2 regions of the Faecalibacterium sp. AM43-5AT genome follow, and region 2 is predicted to be linked to the other one. Evidence: a T-box and tRNA genes for the amino acid it is inferred to sense, from the RefSeq annotation. Region 2 holds a T-box; the other holds one or more tRNA genes.
The links. The T-box of region 2 lies ahead of pheS (phenylalanine--tRNA ligase subunit alpha). A T-box ahead of a tRNA ligase gene usually reads a tRNA of that ligase, here a tRNA-Phe.

Region 1: it encodes a tRNA-Phe, which carries the amino acid that the T-box ahead of pheS (phenylalanine--tRNA ligase subunit alpha) is inferred to sense. The anticodon was not compared.

What each region holds. Positions count from the first base shown of each region.
Region 1 is NZ_QVGZ01000012.1:46,751-50,017, forward strand. Features, by position in the region: gene recG (ATP-dependent DNA helicase RecG) at 1-887, opposite strand, end outside; tRNA gene DW937_RS12345 (tRNA-Cys) at 1,024-1,098, opposite strand; tRNA gene DW937_RS12350 (tRNA-Gly) at 1,127-1,202, opposite strand; tRNA gene DW937_RS12355 (tRNA-Asp) at 1,289-1,365, opposite strand; tRNA gene DW937_RS12360 (tRNA-Gly) at 1,395-1,470, opposite strand; tRNA gene DW937_RS12365 (tRNA-Phe) at 1,501-1,576, opposite strand; gene DW937_RS12370 (toprim domain-containing protein) at 1,931-3,267, shown strand, end outside.
Region 2 is NZ_QVGZ01000007.1:2,111-5,377, reverse strand. Features, by position in the region: gene DW937_RS09345 (glucosyltransferase domain-containing protein) at 1-1,312, shown strand, start outside; T-box leader at 1,434-1,672, shown strand; gene pheS (phenylalanine--tRNA ligase subunit alpha) at 1,752-2,774, shown strand; gene pheT (phenylalanine--tRNA ligase subunit beta) at 2,793-3,267, shown strand, end outside.

The DNA.
Region 1 (3,267 bases), on a different contig from region 2:
GTTTTGCCGCTGCCCACATCGCCCTGCAAAAGGCGGTTCATGGAAGTCTCGCCCGCCATGTCGGCCAGAATCTCGCTCACGGCTCGGCGCTGGGCACCGGTGGGGGAGAAGGGCAGGCTGGCCCAGAACGGGGACGGGTCGGCAAGCTGCATGGGCGCACCGGTGGCAGCGGCACCCCGGTTTTTCATCCGGCCAATGCCCAGCTGCAAAACCAGAAGTTCTTCATAGATCAGCCGCCGTCGGGCTGCATAGGCCTGCTCTTCGGTGGCAGGGCAGTGGATGGCCCGCACCGCATCTGCCTTGGAGAGCAGACGGTATTTTGCCAGCATTTCCGGCGGAAGAGGGTCGGGCAGAAGTTCTGCATGGGGCAGCAGCTGCCGCACGCACTTGGCGATGGCATTGCTGGTCAGGCCCTCGGTCTGGGGGTAGACCGCTTCAAAGGGAGAAGCCTTGATCTGCTCGGCGGTGCGCACCTGCGGGTTGACCATCTGGCGGCGCAGCATCCCGCCGGTAACGATGCCCTGAAAATAGTATTCCTGCCCCAGCTGCAGCTTCTGGGCGGCATAGGGATTATTGAACCATGTGATCTCCAGACTGGACACATCGTCCCCGGCAGTGATGCGCTCCATCCGCCGCCCGCCCGGCAGGATACGCCCACCGGGTTTGGCGAACACCTCGGCCCTGACGACGCACTCCACATCGGTGGGCGCTTCGGCGATGGAATAGGGTTTGGTGAAGTCGATATATCTGCGCGGGTAGTGGCACAGCAGGTCGGCCAGCGTCACGATGCCCAGCTTCTCGAACCGCTCAGCGGTCTTGGGGCCAACGCCCTTCAGGTAGCGCACCGGCGTATCCGGGGTGAGGGTGGTATGGTTTTCGGCGGGCACAGGCATCAGCTCCTTTGCAAAGTAGTATAGCCATTGTAGCACCTTCCCGTTTGCAAATCCAGCTAAACCGGCGATAATCATTCCGGGAACAACGCAAAACAAAAAATCCCGGAAGCCGAAGCTTCCGGGAATCTTTTGGAGGTGACGACCAGATTTGAACTGGTGGATGAGGGTTTTGCAGACCCTTGCCTTACCACTTGGCCACGTCACCATATTTAGGAGTGAATTTCCACTCCTGTTGGAGCGGCCGACGAGGCTCGAACTCGCTACCTCCACCTTGGCAAGGTGGCGCTCTACCAGATGAGCTACGGCCGCATATTCGGTGCATTTTACCTTGCACCCATCATTTCTGATGCCCTGAAAACAAGTTTCAAAGTAGGTGAAAGCTTACGCTTTCTTGGTGGCGACCCGGATCGGGCTCGAACCGACGACCCCCAGCGTGACAGGCTGGTGCTCTAACCAACTGAGCTACCGGGCCATATTGGAGCAACTGTTGCTGCTCCGTTATGGAGCGGCCGACGAGGCTCGAACTCGCTACCTCCACCTTGGCAAGGTGGCGCTCTACCAGATGAGCTACGGCCGCATATTGGAAACCCTGCTGGGTTTCCTTGACTGGTGCCTCCGATCGGAATCGAACCAATGACACGGGGATTTTCAGTCCCCTGCTCTACCGACTGAGCTACAGAGGCGCACCGGACGATGATTATTATACCTGAAATTTCGATTTTGTAAAGGGGTAAATCCAAATTTTTTTCAGAAAATTGAAACTTTCTTGATTTTGGTCGCTCCAGCGCGTAAAATAAGAATGACTTTTTCAACCTGCTTTCGGCTCATCCGGCATAGGACGTGCTGTGTGCGGGCGCGCCAAACAGAAATTGACAAATTCAACAACCTATGGTTTAATGAAAATGAAATGATTCAGGCACTTTTGCCCTTTTTCTCTGTGTATACCTATATTATAGTAAGAAAAGGGCAGAGGCGTTTTATGATTTGACTACAGACGGCCCGCTTTTTGCAAGAAAGGCCGGGCCGGGAGGAGCAGCATGGCAAAAAAACAGGAATATGGCAACGAGAGCATTACTTCTTTGAAGGGTGCCGACCGTGTGCGTAAGCGCCCGGCCGTTATCTTTGGCTCAGACGGCGTGGAGGGCTGCGCCCACTCCATCTTTGAGATCGTCTCCAACTCCATCGACGAAGCCCGCGACGGCCACGGCGATACCATCAACGTGACCCGCTGTAAGGATGGCAGCGTTATCGTTGAGGACTTTGGCCGCGGTATGCCCGTGGACTGGAACAACGGCGAGGGGCGCTACAATTGGGAGCTGTTGTTCTGCGAGATGTATGCAGGCGGCAAGTATGGCGAGGGTGAGGATAACTACGAGTTCAGCCTTGGCTTGAACGGTCTGGGCCTGTGCGCTACCCAGTATGCTTCTGCATGGATGACCGCCGATATCTACCGTGACGGATACCACTATCACCTTGATTTTAAAAAGGGCGAGAATGTGGGCGGCCTGCAGAAGGAAGCCTACAAGGGCCGCCGCACCGGCAGCATCATTCACTGGAAGCCGGACGACGAGGTGTTTACCGACATCGATGTGCCTGGCAGCTACTATAAGGATACCCTGCGCCGTCAAGCGGTGGTCAACGCAGGCCTGACCCTGAACTTTACCGATGAAAAAGAGAAAGACCCTGCCACTGGCAAGGCGTGGTACGAGAGCTGGTGCTATGAGCACGGCATCGCGGACTATGTGGCCGAGGTGGCAGGGGAGGATACCCTGACCCCGGTGTTCAGCTGCGAGAGTGAGGCATCCGGCCGAGACCGCGAGGACCAGCCGGATTACAAGGTGCGCATGAGCGCGGCGTTCTGCTTCTCCAATAAGGTGCAGATGCTGGAATATTACCACAACTCTTCCTGGCTGGAGCACGGCGGCAGCCCGGAGCACGCGGTGCGCACCGCCTTTGTCTACCAGATCAACAAGTACCTGAAGGAAAAGAACCTCTATAAAAAAGGTGAGAGCGCCATCAGCTTTCAGGATGTGCAGGACTGTCTGGTGTATGTCTCGTCCAGTTTTTCCACCCGCACCAGCTACGAGAACCAGACCAAAAAGGCCATCACCAACAAATTCGTCTCGCAGGCTATGACCGACTTCCTCAAGCATTATCTGGAAGTGTATTTTCTGGAAAAGCCGGACGAGGCTCAGAAAATCTGCCAGCAGGTGCTGGTGAACAAGCAGAGCCGCGAGCACGCGGAAAAAACGCGCCAGAGCATCAAAAAAACCCTGTCCACCCAGATCGACCTTGCCAACCGGGTGCAGAAATTCGTGGACTGCCGCACCAAGGATGCATCCCGCCGCGAGCTGTATATCGTGGAGGGCGATTC
Region 2 (3,267 bases):
GGCCAGCACGGTCACTGGAATACAGCTGTCATATCGGTTTCAGTCGCCGGTGTTTGGCTGCTCTTTTTTGTTTTCTGTTCTGGCGGCAGAGCGTGTGGTTCGTGCCGCAGATTTTAGAAAAGCGGTCGTACAGGGAGCACTGCTTCTGGTCATGAGCCTTGCGTGCTATCAGACGAGCCTTGATAACTTTTGTCTGCTCCTGCTGACATATCTTCTGCTGCTTCTGTTCCGCAATGTGGACAGAGAAAAGATCCATGCCCACATTGGAAGAAGTCTTTGCAGCGCAGCTGCAGGAATGGTTTTGTATTTCCTGCTCACAAAGCTGATCGTATGGGCATGTGGATGGCAGATGGCAAGTTATAATGGAGGAGCGGATGTTTCGGTACTTTCTATACTGAAAAATCTGCCCAATGCCATTGCAGAGACCTACCAACTGTTTGGAGCTTACTTTTTTCAGAATTACTATCGGCATAACATTCTGCAGCCGGTGGGCTTTTTCGTTTTGGTATTTCTGGCGCTGAGCATCGGACTGCTGAACCGCTTCAGAAAAATGCTTCACCGGAAAAATTGGGAATATATCCTTCTGGGAGTGGCAGCGCTGATCGTTTTGCCCATCATGTGCAATGCCATCATGCTGATCACAAGCGAGGCGGTCTGGCTTTTGCAGATGGGCGAAGGATTGAATCTGTTCGTGCCGGTATGTCTGCTGCTGCTTGAAGGGACGCGCACAAATCAGCCTATGGTAAAAAAGTATGTACGTGCTGCCCGGACAGGGGCTGTAGTACTTGCGGTTTTGGTCGTCTATGGCAATGTCTGCTCTGCAGTGATCGATCAGGAAGCTATGTATGAGGGAAGGAAAACACTCAAGAGCATGTCGGATCACATCGCGGACGACCTGATGAGCAGCGGATATTTTGACGATAACGAGCAGCTGCCGGTACTGTTTGTGGGCAGACCCAGCTCGAACTCCAGTTTTATGAAGAGGGAGTATTACCTCTATGCAAATCCGTATGCGCAGATGGGCCGCTTCTGGCTGAACGATTACTCGGCCAGAGCGTCTTGGAAAGCGGTTTTCAGGGATATCACTCCGGCAAAACTCAAGCATTGCTCGGTGGAACAGTACGGGGAACTGTACAGCAGAACAGAGCTGGAACAGATGCCAGTCTATCCGCAGGAAGGATATATCCAGCAGATCGACGGTGTGGTCGTGGTAAAAATTTCAGATGATTACAAAGTTGATAAAGAGTTTGCGCCACTAATCGACCTGGGAGAATTGTTTCAGCTCATAATGGATGACATAAACGATTCATAATGGCTGCGGCTTTGTGAAAAAACTCCACCGAACGCGATTTTTGCGGAAAGTGACTGCACAGCCCTTGCAAACTGTCCCGAAATGTGGTAACATAACTCTTGGTTATAAAACCTGAATACTCCCAAACGCAGCGACGGAGAGAGTAGGCATGGCGTACACGGCAAAGAGAGAAGCTTCACCGGCTGAGAGGGCTTCCGGGTGTATCTGTGCTGAAGTTCGCTCCTGAGCGGTCTGTGCGAAACAGCAGTAGTACAGAACGGCCACGCCCCGTTACGGCGTTCTGAGAGCCGCCCGGCATCTGTGCACGGGTGGAAACCGGGTGGTACCGCGGAGCTAAGAATCAACAGCTTCGTCCCTTTTGTCTGAGAAATCGGGCAGGGGACGGAGCTTTTTTGTTGCACTCCGCTCATCAACACGAAGAATAAAGGAGAGAACATCCATGCAAGCAATGATCGACGAGCTGGCAAAACAGGCCGCTGAAAGCCTTGGTCAGGTGTCCGGCAAGGAAACGCTGGCCTCCTTCTGGCAGGAGTACCTCAGCAAAAACGGCAAGATCCCTGCCCTGATGAAGAACCTGCGCACCGTTGCGCCGGAAGAGCGCCCCGCTATGGGCAAGATCATCAATGAACTCAAGGCAAAGGTTCAGGCAGATTACGATGCTGCTGCAGAACAGGTGAAGCAGGCAGAGCTTGCTGCCCGCAATGCTGCGGAGACGGTGGATATTACCCTGCCCGCCAAGACCCGCTCTGTGGGCGGCCTGCACCCGCTGACCCTGATCACCAACCAGATCATCGACGTGTTCTCCGGCATGGGCTTTTCGGTGGGCACCTTCCCGGAGATCGAGGACGATGACCACAACTTTACCCGCCTGAACGTGCCCAAGGATCACCCGGCACGCGACATGCAGGACACCTTCTACCTGTCGGAGGAGTTCCTGCTGCGCACCCAGACCTCCGGCGGCCAGATCCGCACCATGGACGTTCAGAAGCCGCCCATCAAGATCCTGATGCCCGGCCGTGTGTTCCGCTCTGACTCCGATGCCACCCACAGCCCCATGTTCCACCAGATGGAAGGTCTGGTCGTGGACAAGGGCATCACCCTGGGCGACCTGCAGGGCGCACTGAATACCTTTGTGCAGAAGCTGTTCGGCGCCGACACCCGCACCCGCCTGCGTCCCTCCTACTTCCCGTTCACCGAGCCCAGCGTGGAGGTGGACGTGAGCTGCTTCGAGTGCCACGGCAAGGGCTGCCCGCTGTGCAAGCACACCGGCTGGATCGAGGTGCTGGGCGGCGGTGTCGTCAACCGCAAGGTGCTGGAGAACTGCAATATCGACCCGGACGAGTATTCCGGCTTCGCCTTCGGCATCGGCATCGAGCGTATCGCCATGCTGAAGTATGGCATCAACAACATCGGCCTGATGTTCGAGAACAACCTGCAGTTCCTCAAGCAGTTCCACGAATAAGAGGGGAGAGAAGAGACAATGAAAGTACCTTTCAGCTGGTTAAAAGAATTTGTAGATATCGACGTTACTGCGCAGGAACTGGAGGAAAAGCTCTTCTCCTGCGGCTTTGAGGTCGAAGAGCTGATCCCGCTGGATGCCGGCATCAGCAAGGTGGTCGTCGGCAAGATCGTGGAGATGGAAAAGCAGGAGGGCACCCACCTGACCAAGTGTGTGGTGGACTGCGGCGACTACGGCCACGACATCCGCATCAGCACCGGTGCCGCCAACATGAAGCTGGGCGACTGCGTGCCCGCGGCTCTGGATGGCTCCACCCTGCCCGGCGGCATCAAGATCAAGGCCCGCAAGATGCAGGGCGTGGAGTCCAACGGTATGCTGTGCTCCGGCGAAGAGCTGGGCCTGAACGACGACCTGTTCCCGGGCTCTGAGGTCTACGGCCTGCTCATCCTGCCCGAGGACTCTGTCCCCGGCACCGACATTGCGCCGGTGGTGGGTC